One region of the Mesorhizobium newzealandense genome, then DNA from elsewhere that is predicted to be linked to it. Evidence: predicted binding sites of a transcription regulator. Region 1 holds the regulator's gene; each other region holds the start of a gene.

Region 1 (5,624 bases):
GCGTTGCGATCTCGCTGTTTGCCGGCTCCTGGCAAGCCCTGTCGACTTTTGGCTTCTCCTTCCTGACCAGCGAAAGCTGGAATCCGGTGACGGAGAAATTCGGCGCGCTGGCGCCGATCTATGGCACCATCATCACATCCGCCATCGCCATCCTGATTGCCGTGCCGCTTGGCATCGGCATCGCCATCTTTCTCACCGAGCTTTGCCCGCGCCCGCTGCGGCGCCCGATCGGCATGGCGGTGGAACTGCTCGCCGGCATCCCCTCGATCATCTACGGCATCTGGGGCCTGTTCGTGCTGGCGCCCTTCCTGCAGACGACCGTGCAGCCCTTCATCATAGGCGTGTTCCATGGCATTCCCGGCCTAAACAGCCTGTTTGCCGGTCCGCCCTACGGCATCGGCCTGCTGACGTCGTCGCTGATCCTTGCGATCATGGTGCTGCCGTTCATCACCTCGATCACCAAGGACGTCTTCGACACGGTGCCGCCGGTGCTGAAAGAGTCCGCCTACGGCATTGGCTGCACGACCTGGGAAGTGACCCGCCGCGTGGTCATTCCCTATACAAGGATCGGCATCATGGGCGGCGTCATGCTCGGCCTCGGCCGCGCGCTCGGCGAAACCATGGCGGTGACCTTCGTCATCGGCAACGCGCACCGCATCAGCAGCTCGCTGTTCGCGCCGGCGACGACGATTTCCGCCACCATCGCCAACGAATTCACCGAAGCCGTCGGCGACCTCTACACCTCCTCGCTGGTGGCGCTCGGCCTGATCCTGTTCGTCATCACCTTCCTGATCCTCGCCATCGCACGCTACATGCTGATGCGCATTGACGCCCGCACGGGAGCCTGACCGATGTCGACAGCCACATCGCTTCACCAGAGCCGCAAGCGGAAGAATGCCGTGATGATGACGCTCTGCGTCGCCGCCGCGGGCATTGGACTTGCCTGGCTGGCGCTCATCCTCGGCGCGCTGGTCTACAAGGGTACTGCGGGCCTGTCCTTCGACGTGTTCACGCAGATGACGCCGCCGCCCGGCGATGCCGGCGGCCTGCTCAACGCCATCTATGGCAGCGTGGTGATGACCATCATCGCCGTGATCGTCGGCACGCCGATCGGCGTGCTGGCCGGCACCTACATGGCCGAATACGGTCGCTTTTCGAAGCTCACCACCGTGGTGCGCTTCATCAACGACATCCTGCTGTCGGCGCCGTCGATCATCATCGGCCTGTTCGTCTACGAACTGATGGTCCGGCCGATGGGGCATTTCTCGGCGATCGCCGGCGCCGTCGCGCTGGCCATCCTGGTCATCCCGGTCGTCGTGCGCACCACCGAGGACATGCTTAACCTGGTGCCGAACGCCTTGCGCGAAGCCGGCACCGCGATCGGCGCGCCGCGCTGGGTGGTCATCAAGTCGGTCGCTTACCGCGCCGCCCTGTCCGGCATCGTCACCGGCATATTGCTGTCGATCGCCCGTATCTCGGGCGAGACCGCACCGCTGCTCTTCACGGCGCTCAACAACCAGTTCTGGTCGAGCAATCTCAACGCGCCGATGGCCAGCCTGCCTGTGACCATCTTCCAGTTCGCTCTCAGCCCTTACGAGGAATGGCAGCAACTGGCCTGGACCGGCGCACTCATCATCACATTGACGGTTCTCGCGCTCAGCATCTTTGCGCGCAGCCTGACCGGACGCAGAGAGGACAAATGAGCCAGATGTTGTCTCCAGACATGACGATCGCCGCCGAGGCAACCGCCAGCAAGGCCAAGATCGAGGTCAAGAACCTCAACTTCTACTACGGCCAGAGCAAGGCGTTGAAGGACATCACGCTGTCATTGCCCGAGCGCAGCGTCACCGCCTTCATCGGCCCTTCCGGCTGCGGGAAGTCGACGCTGCTGCGCGTCTTCAACCGCATCTACGAACTCTATCCCAAGCAGACCGCCGAGGGCCAGGTGTTGCTCGACGGCCAGAACGTTCTCGACCGCTCGCAGGACCTCAACCTGCTGCGGACCAAGATCGGCATGGTGTTCCAGAAGCCGACGCCGTTCCCGATGTCGATCTATGAAAACATCGCCTTCGGTGTCAGGCTCTACGAGAAACTCAGCAAGTCCGAGATGGACGGCCGCGTCGAGCAGGCGCTGAAGCGCGCCGCACTGTGGACCGAGGTCAAGGATAAGCTCAACGCCAGCGGCCTCAGCCTCTCCGGTGGCCAGCAGCAGCGGCTCTGCATCGCCCGTACCGTGGCGGTGAAGCCGGAAGTCATCCTGCTCGACGAGCCGGCCTCGGCGCTTGACCCGCTGTCGACCGCCAAGATCGAAGAGCTGATCGACGAGTTGCAAGCCGACTACACGATCGTCATCGTCACCCACAATATGCAGCAGGCGGCGCGCGTGTCGAAGCAGACTGCCTTCATGTATCTGGGCGAACTGGTCGAGTTCGACCGCACCGAGAAGATCTTCACGTCGCCCCGCGAGAAGCGCACGCAGGACTACATCACCGGCCGCTTCGGCTGAGCTCAGGCATACGAGGGACAGGATCATGGGCGAACACACAGTCGCTTCTTTCGACGAGGATCTCGGACAGATCAGCAGGCTCATCAGTGACATGGGCGATCTCGCCGGCTCGATGGTCGGTGGTGCCACCAAGGCGCTGCTGAATTCCGACAACGCGCTGGCACAGCGCGTTGTTTCAGACGACGCGATCATGGACGCGCGCCAGCGCGAGCTCGATGACCGCGCCATCACGCTGATCGCCAAGCGGCAGCCGATGGCCGACGATCTGCGCCATGTCGTCGGTTCGATCCGCATGGCCGGCGATCTCGAACGCATCGGCGACCTTGCCAAGAACATCGCAAAGCGCGTCGGCACCGTCGGCCTCAGCGTCACACCGCGCGACCTGTCGCACTCCATCGATGGAATGGCGCAGCTGGTGCTGATCCAGGTGCAGGGCGTCATCGAGGAGTATGCGGCGCGCGACGCCGCGGCGCTGGCGAAACTGCGCGCCGACGACGAGCGCATCGACGTCAAATACACCTCCGTGTTCCGCGAACTGCTGACCTACATGATGGAAGACCCGCGCAACATCACCGCCTGCACGCATCTTCTGTTCTGCGCCAAGAACCTCGAGCGGATCGGCGATCACGTCACCAACATCGCCGAGAATGCGTATTATGTTTTGACCGGTACGCAGTTGCCCGCCAATCGTCCGAAGCAGGACGAGACGGCAATGTCCGCGCCGGCGGCATGACGACAGGGGTGACCAGTCGATGATCGCGCCACGCATCATGGTGGTGGAGGACGAGGAGCCGCTAGGCGTGCTGCTCCGCTACAATCTGGAGTCCGAGGGTTACCAGGTCGAGGTGGTGACGCGCGGTGATGAGGCCGAGATCCGGTTGCAGGAGAACGTCCCCGACCTTCTGGTGCTCGACTGGATGGTGCCGGCGGTTTCCGGCATCGAACTCTGCCGCCGGCTAAGGATGCGTCCCGAGACCGAGCGGCTGCCGATCATCATGCTGACCGCGCGCGGCGAGGAAAGCGATCGTGTGCGCGGCCTTTCGACCGGCGCCGACGATTATCTGGTCAAGCCGTTCTCGACACCGGAGTTCATGGCCAGGGTCAAGGCGCTGCTGCGCCGCGCCAAGCCGGAAGTGCTGTCCAGTGTGCTCAAGGTCGGCGACATCGTGCTCGATCGTGAATCGCACCGGGTCTATCGCAAGAAGAGCGAGATCAGGCTCGGCCCGACCGAGTTTCGCCTGCTCGAGTTCATGATGCGCCATCCCGGCCGCGTGTTCTCGCGCAGCCAACTGCTCGACAATGTCTGGGGCGAGACGATCTACATCGACGAGCGCACGGTCGACGTGCATGTCGGCCGGTTGCGCAAGGCGGTCAACAATGGCCGCATGCCCGATGTCATCCGCACCATCCGCGGTGCCGGATACGCGATCAGGGAAGATTGACTCCCGTTTGATTCACGCCACGTTCTTGCCAACGAGGCCGGATCTTGTCTGCGCGCCAGGTGCGAAAATCTCCTGGTCGACGAAAGTCAGCGCGCGCATGGCGCAGCCTTCGCGGATCAATGGCAGTTCGTTCGGCTCGGTGTCGAAGGATATCGATTTCGAGTGCTGGCCGCCGGCGGTCTGGGCAATCGCCTCGCGCAATGCCGGCTCGATCAGGTCGAAGGCCGCGGCGCTGACACCGACCATGGCGACCGGCGCCGGATCGATCAGCGCGAACAGGCTGCCGAGACCGTAGCCGAGCGCTTCGCCGGCCTTGCGGTAGGCCTCGCGCTCGGGTCCATCCCTTTCGCGAGCCGCAGTTGCCAGAGCGCGCATGTCAGCGTCACTGACATCGGCGACGGGTTCTGCGTCCTCACTCATCTGCCTTGCGTTGCGCCAGATGGCGTAGTTGCCGGCATAGGCCTCGACGCAGCCGCGCCGTCCGCAGCGGCACAGCGCGCCGTTCGGCCGATGGATCATATGGCCGAACTCGCCGCCCGAGGAATGGGTGCCGGTGAACAGTTCGCCCTTCAGCACCAGGCCCATGCCGATGCCGTGCGACAAAAGGATGGCGATGAAGTCGTCGCGGTAGCGCTGGGGATCGCGCCAGCGCAGCGCCACCGCCATCATGTTGCAGTCGTTCTCCATGGTGGCGGGGATGCCGAACTCGTCCTCGAGTATGTCGGCGAAGGCGATATCTGTGTGCGGCGTGATCGGCGACCACAACATGGCGCGGGCACGCGTGTCGGTGATGCCCTGGATCGCCAGCGCGATGCGGGCGACATTGCGGACGTCGAGATCGGGGTCTTCGAGGCGGCGCCGCACGATGGCGACGCATTCGCCGACCAGCGCGTCGCGCGACATCGTCAGCGTATCGAGCCGGCGCTGTTCCTCGGCGATCACCTGGCCGGCATAGTCGATGACGGCGACGGAGAGGAAGTTCAGCGACAGCACTACGGTCATCACCGCCGCCGCTTCCGGATTGAGGCTGAGGCCGACCTGCGGTCTGCCGCGTTTGAGCGAGCCGGCCTCGCTCGGCTTGCTCTCGGCCAGGATGCCTTCGCCGATCAGGTCGGAGGAGATCGCCGATATGGTCGAGTGGCTGAGGCCAGTGGTCGCGGCGATCTCGGTGCGTGACGGCTGTCCGGCGCGACGCACGGCCGCAATCACCATCGCCCGGTTGCGACGGCGCAGATCGTCGTGGCGGATTCCGACCGACATGTTTTTTCACATCCTCCCGGTCGCTGCAGCCTTTCGTGCCCCCCGAAGGCTGTCAGCGAAGCCTGAAGCGCGACGCACCTCAGGCGTTGTTTCCGCTCACGTCGCCCAAACCGCTGCGCACTTTTGGGCGACATGCGCTGACCAAATTCTGGCAGAAGCCTGCCATCCTGTCATTATTTATTCCGGGGCTCGAAAAAAATTCAGAGAGACATCAAAATCCATCAGAATCGATGTTGACAGCGTTCGGCCGTTGGACCAGTATTTTTTCGAGGCTCGAAAAAATAGAGCTTCTGTGCCGGCCTACGGGTCAGTTTGGTCGCGCCATACGCGGCGCAGGGAGGATAATATGAAAAGATTCACAGCCGCCATCCTGGCGGGTGTCGCCATGTCGCTGACGCTCGTGTCGGTCGCGCAGG
Region 2 (5,624 bases), on a different contig from region 1:
CTCGCCGCCCGCATCGGCATCGGCAACCCTACCCAGGCCGAGGGCTGGGAGCTGCAGGCGATCGCCTCGTCGGTGATTGGCGGCACCTCGCTGTTCGGCGCCGTCGGCTCGGTGCACGGGCCGCTGCTCGGCGCCTTCATCCTCGCCACCATCAACAACGGCGCCAATCTGCTCAACGTCAACTCGTTCTGGCAGCGCATCATCACCGGCGCGCTGATCATCATTATCGTCTACTTCGACGGGCTGCGCCGCCGGGGCAAGTAAGTCGACCTCAATTGACCGCCGGCCCGCCACACATGACGGGCCGGCGATTTCATGACAGATGGATTGAAGCATGAAAGCCGTCGTCTGCCGCTCGCCCGGCGATCTTGTTCTGGAAGACCGGCCCGCGCCGGACGCGCCCGCTCCCGGCTGGGCGCTGGTGGCTGTCAGCCATGTCGGCATCTGCGGCACCGACTATCATATCTTCGAAGGCAAGCACCCGTTCCTCGCCTATCCCCGCATCATGGGCCATGAAGTGTCGGGAACCGTGATCGAGACTGGCGACGGCGTCGATCTCGCCATTGGCGAACCGGTCGTCATCAACCCCTATCTGTCCTGCGGCAAATGCATTGCCTGCCGGCACGGCAAGCCGAATTGCTGCGTCAGGATCGAGGTGCTCGGCGTCCATCGCGACGGAGCGATGTGCGAACGGATCCTTGTGCCGGCACAGAATCTCTATCCGGCCAACGGCCTGTCGCTGGCCGACGCCGCCGCCGTCGAGTTCCTGGCCATCGGCGCGCATGCCGTGCGGCGCGCGCAGGGTCAGCCCGGCGCCCGCACACTGGTCATCGGCGCCGGCCCGATCGGGCTCGGCACCGCCATTTTCGCCCACATCGCCGGGCTTGACGTGACGCTGCTCGACATGAGCAGCGAAAGGCTCGGCTTCGCTGCGAGTGAACTCGGCTTCCAGACTCTCAACGGTTCGCGCGGCGCGGTGCCCGATCTGGTCAGGCAAGCAACCGCCGGCGAAGGCTTCGATGTGGTCTTCGACGCGACCGGCAACACCCAGTCGGTGCAGTCGGCCTTCGCCCATGTCGCGCATGGCGGAACACTGGTGCTGGTCAGCGTCGTCAAGGACGACATCGCTTTTTCCGATCCGGAATTCCACAAGCGCGAGATGACGCTGATCGGCAGCCGCAATGCCTTGCGCGCCGACTTCGACCACGTCGCCGCCTCGATCCGCAACGGCGCCGTGCCCCTGGCCAAGCTCGTCACCCACCGCACCACGCTGGCCGACACGCCACGCGATCTCGCCCGCTGGACACACGAGAAATCCGGTCTGATCAAGGCCGTGATCGAGGTCGGCTGACCCGACGCTCGTGCGAGCGGCGGTGTCTTGGCAGAGCCGCCGAAAGATAGGGGTGTGTTGAGATTCAGGTCAGGCCGGCATCCCCTGAATCTCAGTACACCCTAAAGCGCCGACAATTTGAGCTCGACCCGCTCGGCCGGGAACCGTGACTCTGAAAACTGGATCGGCTGGCCGTCGGGCGTGACGTTGACGGCGACCGTGACCAGCACGATGGCTCCGGGCTGGAGGTCGAGATCGGCAAGGTCGGCGGCATCGGCATGGCGCGCCGACAGCATGGTCGATTGCCGGAGATAATCGTCGATGCCGAAGCGTGCCAGCGATGCGGTGATCGAGCCGGTTTCCACCATGGCGGCATCGATGCCGGCAAAGCGCCTGGCCTCGAACCAGCCGGCAGCCCGCGACACCGGGCGGCCATCGGCTTCGCCGCGCGTTTCCAGCCGGATCACGTCAGTCCCCCTGGCAAGGCCAAGCCCCTCGGCGACGCGATGGCTGGCCGGCTCGACCGACGAGGCAAGCAGGACGGTATGCCGTTCCAACGCCTGCCCTTGCAGGCCTGCCGAAAAGCGTGTGCGCGCGCCGATCGGATAGGACAGCCGCTTGCGCGACAGCACGAAAGTGCCCCGCCCTTGCTCGGCCCGCAGCACCCCTTCCTGCACGAGGGCTGCTATGGCGCTGCGCACTGTATGCCGGTTGACGCCATAACGTTCGGCAAGTGCCACCTCCGGCGGCAGCGCTGCATTCTCGGCGAAATCTCCGATGGCGATCGCATGCAGGATCTTGTCGGCAATCTGCCGCCACAGCGACACACCGCTACGCCGCTCGATGCTGTCCGCTGCCAGTTGCCCGACCATTGATTGCCCCCAGCCGTTTATCCCTGTCATCCACACGTCATGGACTCGCGTTAGATAAAAGGTATAATTTGTATAGTTGTCTATATCAATAGACAAATTTAGACAAGAGGAATGTTGCTCATGCGAGGACAGGAAGCTCGTGACCAGGCCGAGCGCAAGGCCGCCATGGCAACACTGGCGCAATCCAGCGGCGATGACATCGTCCGGCTCTGGAATGAAGCCGGATTGCCTTCCGAAGCCGAGCTGCTGCGCGGCCCCGAGACCGGCCTGATCACCGTGCGCGGCCGCATCGGCGGTGGCGGCGCCCCCTTCAATGTCGGCGAGGCAACCGTCACCCGCGCGACAGTACGGCTGCCATCCGGACAGGTCGGCCATTGCTATGCGCTTGGCCGCGACAAGCAGAAGGCGAGGCTGGCGGCCATCGCCGACGCGCTGTGGCAGGACCCAGCCCGCCGCACCGAGGTCGAGACCGGGCTCATAGCGCCGCTGCGGTCTGCCCTGACCACGGCGCATGAACGGCGCCGCGCCGAGACGGCGGCAACGAAGGTGGATTTCTTCACAATGGTTCGCGGAGAAGACTGATGGACATCGCAGCGCGATCGATCGAGGGCGGCTTCGCCGATCCGGTCTTCAACGCCCAGACCGTGTTCCGCGCCGTCATGGACGCGATGGCGCGGCCGGGCAGCGTGCAGCCCCTGCCCGCCTTCGCCCGCCCGCCGGCGCCGCTCTCGGCAACCGCCGGCGCCGTAGCACTCGCGCTTTGCGACAATGACACGCCGCTGTGGCTCGACCCGGCGTTGCAAGCCTCCGCCGCAATCAAATCCTGGCTTGGCTTTCACCCTGGCGCGCCACTCGCCAACACGCCGGCCGATGCCCATTTCGCTTTGATCGCCACGCCGGCCGAGATGATGGCTCTGGACGGCTTTTCGCAAGGCACGCAGGACTATCCCGACCGCTCCACCACGCTGATCTTGCTGGTGAGTGATCTCGTCTCCGGCGCCCCGCTGCTGCTCGAAGGTCCCGGCATCGAAACCAGTGCCAAGATCGCGCCGGCGCAGATGCCGCGTCATTTCGTCGAGCAGTGGAAGCAGAATATCAAGCGCTTTCCGCGCGGCGTCGACATCATCCTCGCCACATCAGACGGGGTCGCCTGCCTGCCGCGCACCACGCGCATCAAGACGATGGAGGCTTAAAGCATGTATGTCGCGGTGAAAGGTGGCGAAGCCGCAATCGCCAACGCCCACAGCCTGCTTGCCGACCGCCGGCGCGGCGACCGTTCGGTGCCGGCGCTTCGCCTCGACCAGATCGTCGAGCAGCTGGCGCTTGGCGTTGACCGGGTGATGAGCGAAGGCTCGCTCTACGACCGGGAGCTGGCCGCCCTCGCCATCGTCCAGGCGCGCGGCGACCTGATCGAAGCGATCTTCCTGGTGCGCGCCTATCGCACCACCTTGCCGCGCTTCGGCTACTCCAAGGCGATCGACACCGCCACCATGCTGGTCGAGCGGCGCGTTTCGGCGACCTACAAGGACCTGCCCGGCGGCCAGCTGCTCGGCCCGACCTTCGACTATACGCACCGGCTGCTCGATCCCGAGCTTGCCGCCGGCGGCGATGTCGCCGAGCCGCAGCAGCGCGAGACGGAAACGCAAGCCATGCCGCGCGTCTCGGCCATCCTGGCCCGCGAAGGCCTGATCGAGCCGGATGGCGAGATGCCGCAAGACCATGTCCCCGGTGACATCACCCGCGAGCCGCTGGAATTCCCGATGGCGCGCGACATCCGCCTGCAGGCGCTGTCACGCGGCGACGAGGGCTTTCTGCTGGCGCTCGGTTATTCCACCCAGCGCGGCTATGCCCGCAACCATCCCTTCGTCGGCGAGATCCGCATCGGCGAGGTCGAGCTGGAGCTGGATGTGCCCGAACTGCCCTTCGCTGTCCCGCTCGGCAGCGTGCGGGTCACCGAATGCCAGATGGTCAACCAGTTCAAGGGGTCTGCCAAGGCGCCGCCGCAGTTCACTCGCGGCTACGGCCTCGTCTTTGGCCAGAGCGAGCGCAAGGCGATGGCGATGGCGCTCTGCGACCGGGCGCTGCGCGCCAGCGAGTTGGGCGAGGATGTCGTCGCCGCAGCGCAGGACGAGGAGTTCGTCATCTCGCATTCCGACAATGTTCAGGCGACCGGCTTCGTCGAGCATCTGAAGCTGCCGCACTATGTCGACTTCCAGGCCGAACTCGACCTCGTGCGCCGCATGCGCGCCGAATACGATGCCCGCGAGAATCCCGCAAAGGTCGAAGAGAAGCGGGAGGCCGCGGAATGATTCAAGGCCTGTCCCACATGACTTTCATCGTCCGCGATCTCGACCGGATGACCGCGATCCTGGCCGGGATTTTCGACGCGCGCGAGGTCTATGACAGCGGCGCCAGGCAATTCTCGCTGTCGCGTGAAAAATTCTTCATGATCGGCGACATCTGGATCGCCGTCATGGAAGGCGAGAAGCTGCCGGAGCGCAGCTACAACCACATCGCCTTCAAGATCGATGACGCCGATTTCGATCGCTACGCCGAGCGCATCGGCAAGCTAGGGCTCGACATGCGTCCGCCGCGCCCACGCGTCGAGGGCGAAGGCCGCTCGGTCTATTTCTACGACGACAACAACCACATGTTCGAATTGCATACCGGTACGCTCGCGGGGCGGTTGGCCCGCTACGCCAAGGGACTGGAGGCAGCGCAATGAAATCAGTGCACGCCACCCCCATGGCCACCATCACTGGAATGGCCGCCATACCCTCCGCCATAGCCACCACTGCTCCCGGCAACGGTCTCGCCGTGTGCGCTTTCCTTCGGTGCAGGAAGAACCATTCTTCGAAGGGCAAACGCCACTACGCCGGCAAACACCAGCAGCAGAATTCCAAGGTGCACCCATCCGGTTGCGGTCATCTGAGTTTGGCCCTGTTTCCGCGTCTTGGACGCCATTTCAATAGCACCATGTGGATGTGATCGCCATGACCGACATCGCCACCTACAACTTCGCCTATCTCGACGAGCAGACCAAGCGGATGATCCGCCGCGCGATCCTCAAGGGCATCGCCATTCCCGGCTATCAGGTGCCGTTCGCTTCACGCGAAATGCCGATGCCCTATGGCTGGGGTACTGGTGGCGTCCAGGTCACCGCCTCGATCATCGGCCCCGACGATGTCTTGAAGGTCATCGACCAGGGCGCCGACGACACCACCAACGCGGTCTCGATCCGCGCCTTCTTCAAGAAGGTCGCCAATGTCGCGGTGACGACTGATACCGCCAGCGCCACCATCATCCAGACCCGCCACCGCATTCCCGAGCATCCGCTGACCGCGGGACAGGTGCTGGTCTACCAGGTGCCGATCCCGGAACCCCTGCGCTTCCTCGAACCGCGCGAGACCGAGACGCGCAAG
Region 3 (5,624 bases), on a different contig from region 1:
CATCAGCGCTATCGCTACATCGTCTCGCTCGAAGGCATCGACGTGGCGACCAACCTCAAATGGATCATGAATTCGAACTCGCTCTGCTTGATGCCGCCACCGACATACGAGACATGGTTCGCGGAAAACCAGCTCGAGGCAAACGTCCACTATGTGCCACTCGAAGCGGATTTCTCCAACCTTTCGGAGCGCGTCGCATACTTCGAGCGGCATCCGGCGCAGGCCGAACGCATCATCTCTGCTGCGAATGCCTATTGCCGGACATTTGCCAACGAGCAGGCCGAGCAGGCGATCTCCCTGCTCGTGCTCTACAAATACTTCGTGCTCAGCGGCCAGATCGAGCCTGATCCCGAGGTTTGGCGTTATATCACGGGTTAAGTGCCGGCGGGCTTCCTCCGTCGGGTTCCTCGTCGAAACCTGTGGTCACACGCCGCTGCGATCGAGAACCAGATCGGCGGCGCCAAAGCGGTCCCTTGCCGTCAGTTGCTGGTGCCAGTAGGGGTAGAGCACCGGCGGCCGGCTGACCGCGTCGAGGCGTTCACGCTCCTCGCCGGTGAGCACCAGGCTTGCCGCCGCGATGTTGTCCCGGAACTGCGTTTCGCTCCTGCCGCCGATCACCAGCGAACTGACCGCCGGCCGGCCGAGCAGCCAGGCCAGTGCCACCTGCGCTGCCGACACGCCGCGCTGCGTGCCGATCTCGACAAGGACATCGACGATCCGCCAGAGCCGGTCCTCGTCGCGGATCGGCGGTTCGGACCAGCCGGCGAGCTGGCGCGCGGTGGGGCTGTCGCGGCGGTATTTTCCAGACAGCAATCCGCCTGCAAGCGGGCTCCAGACCAGCACGCCGAGCCCCTGGTCGACCGAAATCGGCAGCAATTCATATTCCGCCTCGCGCGCTTCCAGCGTGTAGTGGATCTGCTGGGTGACGAAGCGAGGCTGGTGATGGCTGTCGCTGATGCCGAGCGCCTTCATCACTTGCCAGCCGGAATAATTGGAGCAGCCGACATAGCGGATCTTGCCCTGGGCAACCAGCGTGTCGAGCGCGGCGATGGTTTCCTCGAGCGGTGTCGTGCCGTCCCATTCGTGCAGGAAGTAGATGTCGATGACGTCGGTCTTCAACCGCTTCAGGCTCTTCTCGCATTCGCGGATCAGGTGATAGCGCGACAGGCCTTCATCGTTCGGACCGTTGCCGATCCGCATCCGCGCCTTGGAGGCGATCAGCACGTCGCCCTTGCGCTTGCCGCCGAGCGCTTCGCCGATGATCTCTTCCGAAATGCCGTTCGAATAGACATTGGCGGTGTCGATGACATTGATGCCGGCATCGATGCAGAGATCGATCATCCGGCGTGCTTCTTCGAGGTCGGTCTTGCCGACGGCCGAAAACGCGCCGGCGCCGCCGAAGGTCATCGTGCCCATGGTCAGTGTCGAAACTTTCAAGCCGGAACGGCCGAGGGTGCGGTATTCCATGTCAGTCCTCGCGATTTTGTTGTTGAAAGGCAGCGCCCGGACGGGCCTGCCGCATTTGTAGGACAATTTAGACCGCTCGTCGACATGCCACGGCGACGGATCGATCATGCCTCGCGGGATTTGCAGCGGCGGAAATCGTGCTCAGTCTGCAATAAAACCGTCATTGCCGGTCTATATTGAAGTCGGCTCAGGTGTTGCCACTCCGGGACGCAAGCCAAGGGTTTGGGCGCCGGACGTGGATCGACAAGGCTTGCAAGCGGAGCAGCTGAAATGACCGAGCTAAAACAGAATTCTCCCGCCAAGGACTGGCTTGAAGCCGAACTCGCCGACACGCTCGATGAAGACTATGAGCTCGAAATGTCGGAGCCGGCGCTGTCGATGGAGATCGCGAAGATCTACAAGAACTCGCATCCGCCTTCGATCGATCGGATGCAATATTTTCGTGACCTGATCACCTTGCAATCCGAATTGATCAAGCTGCAGTCCTGGGTCGCCTATCACAAGAAGAAGCTGGTGGTGGTCTTCGAGGGCCGCGACTCTGCCGGCAAGGGCGGTGTCATCAAGCGCATCACCCAGCGGCTCAATCCGCGCATCTGCCGTGTCGTGGCATTGCCGGCGCCGACCGAGCGCGAGAAGTCGCAATGGTATTTCCAGCGTTATGTGCCGCATCTGCCCGCCGGCGGCGAGATCGTGCTGTTCGACCGCTCATGGTACAACCGCTCCGGCGTTGAACGCGTGATGGGTTTTGCCCAGCCCGATCAGGTCGAGGAATTCTTCCGCGACGTGCCGGAGTTCGAGCGCATGCTGGTCCGCTCGGGCATCACCGTGGTCAAATACTGGTTCTCGATCACCGACGAGGAGCAGCAGATGCGCTTCCTGATGCGCATCCACGATCCGATGAAGCAGTGGAAGCTTTCGCCGATGGACCTGCAGTCGCGCGTACGCTGGGAGCAGTACACCAAGGCCAAGGAAGAGACCTTTGCCCGCACCAACATTCCTGAGGCGCCCTGGTTCATCGTCGAGGGCAACGACAAGAAGCGGGCGCGGCTGAACTGCATCGATCATCTGCTCAAGCAACTCCCGTATGAAGAGGTGCCGCACGAGGAGATCACGCTGCCCGAGCGCGTCTTCAATCCCGAATACGAGCGCCAGACGCTGCCGCGCGAACTCTACGTGCCGGAGAAGTACTGAGCGTCTTTCCCCGCAAGGGAGGGGGAGACCTAGGCACGCCTGATGACCACGTGGGTGGCGAGCGGCGTCGCGACCTGCTCGCTGCAGTGGTAACCGAGCCTGGGCATCTCCAGGCCGGCAAAAAGCTTCTCGCCGGCGCCAAGCAGCACCGGCGAGATCGCCAGATGCATCTCGTCGATCAATTTCTCCTGGAGATATTGCTGGATGGTGGCGACGCCACCGCCGACCCGCACGTCCTTGCCATCAGCCGCCGCCTTCGCTTGCTCAAGCGCCGAATGGATGCCGTCGGTGACGAAGTGAAAGGTCGTGCCGCCCTCCATGACGATCGATTCGCGCTTATGATGGGTCAGCACGAAAACCGGCACATGGTAAGGCGGGTTGTCGCCCCACCAGCCTTTCCATCTGTCGTCAGGCCATTCGCCCCGGATCGGCCCAAACATGTTACGGCCGAGGATCCAGGCGCCGACATTCTCGAAACTGCGCGCCGCAAAGTCCTCGTCAGTGCCGGTCGCACCGCCTTCCTCGCCGAACATCTTGCGGAAAGTGCGGGTGCTCCAGGCCCATTTGTGCAGGGCTTCCCCGCCGACACCGAGTGGGTTTTGTAGATCCTGATCCGGACCGGCGCCGTAGCCGTCGAGCGACAGGGTGAAAGCATTGACGCGAAGTTTGGACATACCGTCTTCTCCATAACCAGTTGTACAAGCAGTAGCAAACTGATTGCGAATTGCAAGCGGTTTTTGTGGATGCAGCAAACCCCGGGCGATTGGTCCAACGACCTTCGCTCGGGCACCCGTCCGGAAGCCGGCAATTGTTCATGGAGATCGAGGAGGGCGCCGGCATTGCCCGCTGCGACCGGCCATCGGTGGGAAGAGAAAACTATTCCTTCAGCATCGTCGCCACTTCAGGCGCGAAGTAGGTGAGGATGCCGTCGCAGCCGGCGCGCTTGAAAGCGAGCAGCGATTCCAGCATCGCCTTCTCGCCATCGATCCAGCCATTGGCGGCCGCCGCCTTGATCATCGAATATTCGCCCGACACCTGGTAGGCGAAGGTCGGCATCTGGAATTCGTCCTTCAGCCGCCGGATGATGTCGAGATAGGGCAGGCCGGGCTTGACCATCAGCATGTCGGCGCCTTCGGCGATATCCTGTTCGGCCTCGCGCACCGCTTCGTCGGAATTGGCGTGGTCGATGTAATAGGTCTTCTTGTCGCCCTTGAGCAGCCCGGCGGTGCCGACCGCCTCGCGATACGGGCCGTAGAAGGCCGAGGCGAATTTGGTCGCATAGGACATGATCGCCACGTCCTGGAAGCCGTTGGCGTCGAGTGCGTCGCGGATGGCGCCGATGCGGCCGTCCATCATGTCGGACGGCGCGATGATGTCGGCGCCAGCCGCCGCCTGGATGACGGCTGCAGCGGTTACCTGTTCCACCGTCTCATCATTGACGATGATGCCGTCGCGCAGGATGCCGTCATGACCGTGGCTGGTGAACGGGTCGAGTGCGGCGTCGGTGATGATGCCGATTTCCGGCACGGCGTCCTTTATCGCCCGGGTGGCGCGGTTGATGACGTTGTCGGGGTCGAGGATGTGCGAGCCGGTCTGGTCGCGCAGCGCGATGTCGACATTGGGGAAGGTGGCGAGTGCCGGAATGCCGAGCTTTGCCGCGCGCTCGGCCTCCTTGACGGCGAGATCGATAGACAGGCGGAAAACGCCCGGCATGGCGGCGATCGGCTCGCGGACATTCTTGCCGTCGACGACGAAGATCGGCCAGATCAAATCGTCGACCGTCAGCCGGTTCTCTTGCACGAGACGGCGCGACCAGTCGGCCTTGCGCATACGGCGCAAGCGGCGGCTGCCGGTGATGTCGTCGACGCTGCGCGCGCCGGCGGGCTTTGTCGGGGTGAATTTGTTCATCGCCAAAACTCTCGTTCGGCGGCTTTTTACCACGAGCCCTTGCCGCTGACCAATGCGACACGTTTGTGCCAGGCTGTCCTAGGGTTGCCCATTGCCTGACAGAACCTGCGCCGCGCCTCTAATCGCGACGCGGAAAGCCTCGTCGAAGGAGACACCGCGCACCTGCCAGCTATAGGTCTTGCCGCCCATGGCCAGCCGCCAGTCGGCGATCCAGCCGAACTCCTTGTCACTCCAGACGATGCTTCCGGCAAGCGCCTGATCGGCGCCGGCTTTTGTCGCAACCGTATCCAGCTTCGCCATGTCCGCGTCGCGCAGCGTCTTGTCATCCAGCCCGGCCTGCGACAGCAGCGCTGCCCTGGGGAAGGCTACCTGCATGGCCAGCGGCAAGGCCGCATTGCCAAACGATTCGCGCATCAATTCGCCGCGCTCGTCATCGGCATCGAGCGCGAAATGCCGGATGCCTTGCTCGGTTGCCAAAAACACCGCAAGTCGTGGCCGCTCGGTCAGCCACGGCTTGCTGCCGAGTGAAGAGAGCACCGGGTCGATCGTCGTCGGCGTGTATTGGCAGAAGAGGTCGTGCGGCCGGTCGTGCGTGCCCTGTTCGTCATGCACCGGAATGCCTTCCATGCGGTCGCGATAGCGGAAACCGGTGACAAAGCTGCCGGCCTTGTCGCGCAGCGCCGTCATCTCGGGTCTCGCCAGCAAGCGCTGATCGCCGGAAACCCGGACCAGGACCGCATCGAGGCAGATCTTGAAGCCGGCCTCGCGGTTCGGCTCGCCCTGGCCGGTGACGATGGTCTGTGATTGGTAGAGGTCGTCGATATCAGCCGCTGTGGCCGGACCACTGGCGGCGCAGAGGGCCAGCAGGCCACCCAGAACAAGGGCAAGGCGCAAAAACTGCGGCATGGCTCACCGTCGGGTTCGAGGGTTGGTGGCCAATCTCTATCACCGGGTGTCGCCGGTGGCCAAGACGGCGCTCCGCCGCTCAGTTTTGGCTTCGGCACGGAGATCCGGACGCGGCGGCGTCCTCAACGAACTTTCTGAAGTCGGTTGGAGGG
Region 4 (5,624 bases), on a different contig from region 1:
AAACGTCCGACGATCGACTTGACCCTGATGTTTTCCGACAGGCCCGGCACTTGCGGCCGCAGGCAGCAGATGCCGCGCACGACGAGGTCGATCTCGACGCCGGCGCGGCCGGCGTCATAGAGCGCATCGATGATGATCGGATCGACAAGCGCGTTCATCTTCATCCAGATGCGTGCCGGCCTCCCCTCCACCGCATGGGCGATCTCGTCGGCAATATGCTTCAAGATGCGGCTTCTCAGCGTGAACGGCGAGATCGCCAACCGCATTTCATCCGTCGGCTCGGCATAGCCGGTGATGAAATTGAACAGCTGGGCGACATCGCGGGCAATCGTCGGATCGGTGGTGAAGAAGGACAGATCGGTGTAGATGCGCGCGGTGACCGGATGGTAGTTACCGGTGCCGAGATGCACGTAGTTGCGCAGCTTGCCGTCCTCGCGCCGCACCACCAGCGACATTTTCGCATGGGTTTTCAGCTCAAGGAAGCCGAACACGACCTGCACGCCGGCGCGCTCCAGGTCGCGCGCCCAGCGGATGTTGGCTTCCTCGTCGAAACGCGCCTTGAGCTCGACCAGCGCGGTGACCGACTTGCCGGCCTCGGCCGCGTCGACCAGCGCGCGCACGATCGGGCTGTCGTTTGACGTGCGGTAAAGCGTCTGCTTGATCGCCACCACTTCGGGATCGGCCATCGCCTGGCGCAGGAACTGCACCACCACGTCGAAGGATTCGTAGGGATGATGGACGACGATGTCCTTCTCGCGGATGGCGGCAAAACAGTCGCCGCCATGCTCGCGGATGCGCTCGGGGAAGCGCGGATTGTAAGGCGTGAATTTGAGGTCGTCGCGGGGGACGGCGACGATCTCGGAAATCTGGCTGAGCGCCAGCGGCCCGGTCAGGACGCTGATGCGGCTCGACGACACGCCAAGCTCGCCGGCAACGAACTCACGCAATTCGCCGGGCATCAGTCTGTCGAATTCGATGCGGATCACCGAACCGCGGCGGCGGCGCTTCAGCGCCGTCTCGAACAGGCGCACCAGATCCTCGGATTCCTCCTCGACCTCGATATCGCTGTCCCGGATGATGCGGAATGTGCCGGAGCCCTTGACCTCGTAGCCGGGAAACAGCTTGCCGATATAGAGGCCGACCGCCTCTTCCAGCGGGATGAAGCGGACATGGTGCTTGCGGTCCGGCAGACGGATGAAGCGCTTCAGCGCCACCGGCAGGCGCAGCAGCGCGCTCATCTCCTCGCCATTCTTGCGGTGGCGCAATTGCAGCGCCATCGAGAAGCCGAGATTGGGAATGAACGGGAACGGATGCGCCGGGTCGATCGACAACGGGGTGAGCACCGGAAACACCTGCTCCTGAAAATGGTCTTCCAGCCAGACCTTTTCGTCCTTGGTCAGGGCATCGCGGGTGATGCTCTCGATGCCTTCCTTGTTGAGCAGCACGGTAAGCGCCGAAAGGCTCTTCTGCTGGTCTTCCTGCAGCCGCTCGACCTCCCGCAGCAGCTGTTCGAGCTGCTGTTCGGGGGTTCGGCCGTCAGGGCTCTTCAGCGTGATGCCCTCGCGCACCTGGCCGGCAAGACCGGCGACGCGGACCATGAAGAACTCGTCCAGATTGGCCGCCGAGATCGACAGGAAGCGGACGCGCTCGAGCAGCGGATGATTGAGATTCAGCGATTCCTCGAGAACGCGCCGGTTGAACTGCAGCCAGGAAAACTCCCGGTTGACAAAGCGATCCGGGTTGCCGCCCTCCGGGCGAACCACCTCGATATTCACGAATTCGCTCTGCACCGGCTTCAGTTCGTTCATGATTCCCGCTCTTCCCCGCAACCGCTCGCCGGTTAACCGGCTTAACTTATCCTCTGACAGGCTTTTGCGACAGTTTGATTTCATCGAACTTGCAAAGAGACGGGTTATGATCCAGATGCAGAGGAGACTGCGTTAAGGAGACGACGATGGCAGGCGGTTCCATTCCCCATTTTCAGAACGATGCGGGCCACCCGGCAATCGACATCGGCGTCAAGGAATTCATGTGCACGGGCGCCAACCCGCCTTTCGACCATCCCCACGTGTTTCTCGACATGGGCGACGACAATGAAAAAGTCTGCCCCTATTGCTCGACGCTCTACCGCTATTCGCCAAAGCTGAAGGCGACGGAAACGCTGCCCGCCGGCTGCATCTACATCGACCAGGCTGCCTGATTCTTTCGCGACAAGCCCGATGGACGACAGGCGGTCCCGGCAAGTCGTTATCGCCGGGGCCGGCGTTGCCGGGCTGACCGCGGCCGTTGCTTTCGCCGAACGCGGCTACCTTGTGCAGGTGTTCGAACAGGCGCAGCGCCTGGAAGCCGCCGGCGCCGGCATCCAGCTTTCTCCCAACGCAACACGCATCCTTCGCCAGCTTGGGGTGCTCGACCGACTGCTGCCGGCAACGGTGCGGCCGGAAGCCGTGGTGCTGAAGGACGCCGCGACGTTGCGCGAACTGGCACGTGTGCCGCTCGGACAAGCCGCCGAAGCCCGCTGGCAGGCACCCTATCTCGTCGCCCACAGGGCCGACCTGCAGAGTGCCCTGACTGCGCGCGTTGCCGAGATGCCGAACATTCTTCTGACCACCGGTGCGCAGGTCAGCAGTGTTGCCAAAGGCAGCCATGGTGTCACCGTGGCTGCCGAGATAGCCGGCGAGACGGTCGAGGCCGGAGGCTTCCTGCTGGTCGGCGCCGATGGCGTCTGGTCATCGCTGCGCGGCCTTGTCGACACAACCAAGGGGGCGGCGTCGCCAAGAAGCCATTTTTCGGGCGAACTGGCGTGGCGCGCCACCATTCCCGCCGACAGCGCTGCTGGACAAGCCTTTGCCGCGATCGGTGCCACCAATTGCGTCACCACCTTCCTGCATCCCGGCTTCCACATGGTCGCCTATCCCGTCAGCCAAGGTGATGCCTTCAATCTTGCCGCCTTCACCAAGGGCGAACGCATTGCCGAGGGCTGGTCCGGCAACGCCGACGCAGGGATTCTGGCCGGTGCGCTGCGCGGTACGGCGGCAGCGCTCGCCCGTCTGGTTGGGGAATCCGGCCCGTGGACGGCATGGCCGATCCATACGGTCGACAGCAAACAACCTTGGACGACCGATGGCATGGCGCTGATCGGCGATGCCGCGCATGCGATGACGCCGTTCGCGGCGCAAGGTGCCGCCATGGCGATCGAAGATGCGGCGACGCTTGCGGATGTCCTTGCCGACTTCCCCACCGACCCGGCACAAAGCCTTCAAATCTGGGAGAACCTGCGGCGGCCGCGCGTCGCAAAGGTCGCCCGTCGTGGCGCCGTCAATCGCCTTGCCTGGCATGCCGCGGGTCCAGTGGCTATCGCGCGCAATCTGTTCCTGAAAATGCGCTCGTCGGACAAACTCGCCGCCGATCTGGATTGGCTTTATGGCTGGCAACCGCAGAAAATCATCCGACGCTGAAAGGCCTGGATGCCGGCCCGTGGAACAGAGCTAATTGTAAAGCCGCATCGACACGCCGAGCGATATCGGCAGCGGATTCCACCAGCCGGTGCGCAGCCCGGCGGTGCGCAAGGCCGCCGCCGTCCAGGTGTTGCAGCCGACCAGCGCGTTGAAATTGCCGTTGGCTTCATAGAAGCGGTCGAACCTGGAGTAGGCCGCGTCCGGAACAAGAAGCGGACCGTTCGGCCCTCGCTGGAAACTCGCATCGATGAAATCGAGCAGCGCCGCAAAACGCTCCTCGCCGATATTGAAGCCGGCGACATCCGGATGCGGTTCGGCGATGTCACCGGCGACATCGACATGCATGACCGACGCGTCGACAGTCAGTGCCTTCATCACCGGCACCGCCTTCAACTCAGACCAGGTCGGCGTTTCCAGATAGAAGGCGCGGCCGCCCCAGCCGAAGACGATGTAGCGAACCTCCGGACTATCGGCCGGGATGCCGGCATCGACCAGGAAATGGAAGCGCTGGCGCACGGCATCATCGACCGGAATGGCGATGTCGGTGTGGATCGGGTTGGTCAGCACCAGGATATGGTGCGTGGCGGCGGGATGAGCGGCGGCTGTTTGCCAGAGTGGTCGCGGCACGAGCGTGCCCAGCGTCACCGCGAGCGCAACGACGATCAACAGAAGGCCTAGAAAACGTCCCAGCTTTTTCATGAATGGCGGCCCTGCAAACGCACCCCGGCGCGACACAAGCCGCCCGCCTCCTGCTCATCCATACGCAAAAGAGCCCGGCACTGTTTCAGCCGGGCTCTTTCTGGTTATCAAAGGCCTAGTGCAGGATCTGCGACAGGAACAGTTTTGTGCGCTCGTGGCGCGGATGGTCGAAGAACTCGGCCGGCGTGTTCTGCTCGACGATCTGGCCCTGATCCATGAAGATCACCCGGTTGGCGACCTTGCGGGCAAAGCCCATCTCGTGGGTGACGCACAGCATGGTCATGCCTTCTTCGGCAAGGCCAACCATCGTCTCCAGCACTTCCTTGATCATTTCCGGATCGAGCGCCGAGGTCGGCTCGTCGAACAGCATGATGCGCGGGTTCATGCACAGCGAGCGGGCGATCGCCACGCGCTGCTGCTGGCCGCCGGACAACTGGCCGGGATATTTGTTGGCCTGTTCCGGAATCTTGACGCGCTTGAGGAAATGCATGGCGATTTCTTCCGCCTGCTTCTTCGGCGTCTTGCGCACCCAGATCGGCGCCAGAGTGCAGTTCTCCAGGATGGTCAGATGCGGGAACAGGTTGAAGTGCTGGAACACCATGCCGACCTCCCGGCGGACCTCGTCGATCTTCTTCAGATCGTTGGTCAGTTCCTTGCCGTCGACGATGATCTTGCCCTTCTGGTGCTCTTCCAGCCGGTTGATGCAGCGGATCATCGTCGATTTGCCGGAGCCCGACGGGCCGCAGATGACGATACGCTCGCCGCGCATCACTTTCAGGTTGATGTCCTTCAGCACATGGAACTCGCCGTACCATTTGTGCATGGCGATGATGTCGATCGCGACATCGGTGGTCGAGATGTGCATCTTGGCGGCGTTGACCTTGATCTCTTCCGCGCTGACGGCATTTTCGGTGGCCATGACAGGGTCCCCTTGTTCTTTTGTTTAGCGTTTGTGGCCGGTGTCGAGCCGGCGTTCGGTGTACATTGAATAGCGCGACATGCCGAAGCAGAACAGCCAGAAGACGAAGGCCGCGAAGACCAGACCCGACTTGGCTGTCTGCGCCGTCGCCCAGTTGGGATCGGCGAAGTTCTGCTTGATGATGCCGAGCAGGTCGAACATCGAGATGATGAGGACCAGGGTGGTGTCCTTGAACATGCCGATGAAGGTGTTGACGATGCCCGGAATGACCAGCTTCAACGCCTGCGGCATGACGATGAAATACATCTTCTGCCAATAGCCGAGACCGAGCGAATCGGCGCCTTCATATTGGCCCTTGGGGATGGCCTGCAGGCCGCCGCGCACCACCTCGGCCATATAGGCGGCGGAAAACAGCGACACGCCGATCAGCGCGCGCAGGTACTTGTCGAAGGTGACGCCCGGCGGCAGGAACAGCGGCAGCATGACACTGGCCATGAACAGAACGGTGATCAGCGGAATGCCGCGTACAGCTTCGATGAAGATGACGC

The links. Region 1 encodes PhoB, which activates phosphate uptake and scavenging genes when phosphate is short. Its sites were predicted from a motif close to TGTCATNNANCTGTCAT; they were not measured.
Region 2: phnF (phosphonate metabolism transcriptional regulator PhnF) is a predicted target of PhoB. The motif match lies at 2,227-2,243, and genes of this name have one in related genera.
Region 3: ppk2 (polyphosphate kinase 2) is a predicted target of PhoB. The motif match lies at 1,615-1,631, and genes of this name have one in related genera.
Region 4: ACFSOZ_RS36945 (RNA degradosome polyphosphate kinase) is a predicted target of PhoB. The motif match lies at 1,875-1,891, and genes of this name have one in related genera.

The regions. Positions count from the first base shown of each region.
Region 1 covers NZ_JBHUGZ010000029.1:9,584-15,207, forward strand. The annotation lists gene pstC (phosphate ABC transporter permease subunit PstC) at 1-848, shown strand, start outside; gene pstA (phosphate ABC transporter permease PstA) at 852-1,703, shown strand; gene pstB (phosphate ABC transporter ATP-binding protein PstB) at 1,700-2,506, shown strand; gene phoU (phosphate signaling complex protein PhoU) at 2,532-3,239, shown strand; gene phoB (phosphate regulon transcriptional regulator PhoB) at 3,259-3,948, shown strand; gene ACFSOZ_RS33355 (ROK family protein) at 3,961-5,208, opposite strand; gene xylF (D-xylose ABC transporter substrate-binding protein) at 5,555-5,624, shown strand, end outside.
Region 2 covers NZ_JBHUGZ010000017.1:641,800-647,423, forward strand. The annotation lists gene ACFSOZ_RS27385 (ABC transporter permease) at 1-264, shown strand, start outside; gene ACFSOZ_RS27390 (zinc-binding alcohol dehydrogenase family protein) at 335-1,351, shown strand; gene phnF (phosphonate metabolism transcriptional regulator PhnF) at 1,453-2,202, opposite strand; gene phnG (phosphonate C-P lyase system protein PhnG) at 2,323-2,784, shown strand; gene phnH (phosphonate C-P lyase system protein PhnH) at 2,784-3,395, shown strand; gene ACFSOZ_RS27410 (carbon-phosphorus lyase complex subunit) at 3,399-4,511, shown strand; gene fosX (FosX/FosE/FosI family fosfomycin resistance hydrolase) at 4,508-4,927, shown strand; gene ACFSOZ_RS27420 (alpha-D-ribose 1-methylphosphonate 5-phosphate C-P-lyase PhnJ) at 5,196-5,624, shown strand, end outside.
Region 3 covers NZ_JBHUGZ010000006.1:67,070-72,693, reverse strand. The annotation lists gene ACFSOZ_RS08370 (glycosyl transferase family 90) at 1-378, shown strand, start outside; gene ACFSOZ_RS08365 (aldo/keto reductase) at 424-1,467, opposite strand; gene ppk2 (polyphosphate kinase 2) at 1,738-2,658, shown strand; gene ACFSOZ_RS08355 (dihydrofolate reductase family protein) at 2,688-3,332, opposite strand; gene hemB (porphobilinogen synthase) at 3,535-4,566, opposite strand; gene ACFSOZ_RS08345 (DUF2066 domain-containing protein) at 4,645-5,472, opposite strand; gene ACFSOZ_RS08340 (NAD(P)H-binding protein) at 5,552-5,624, opposite strand, start outside.
Region 4 covers NZ_JBHUGZ010000030.1:585,408-591,031, reverse strand. The annotation lists gene ACFSOZ_RS36945 (RNA degradosome polyphosphate kinase) at 1-1,808, opposite strand, end outside; gene ACFSOZ_RS36940 (zinc-finger domain-containing protein) at 1,955-2,200, shown strand; gene ACFSOZ_RS36935 (FAD-dependent monooxygenase) at 2,220-3,458, shown strand; gene ACFSOZ_RS36930 (TIGR02117 family protein) at 3,489-4,157, opposite strand; gene ACFSOZ_RS36925 (amino acid ABC transporter ATP-binding protein) at 4,273-5,022, opposite strand; gene ACFSOZ_RS36920 (amino acid ABC transporter permease) at 5,101-5,624, opposite strand, start outside.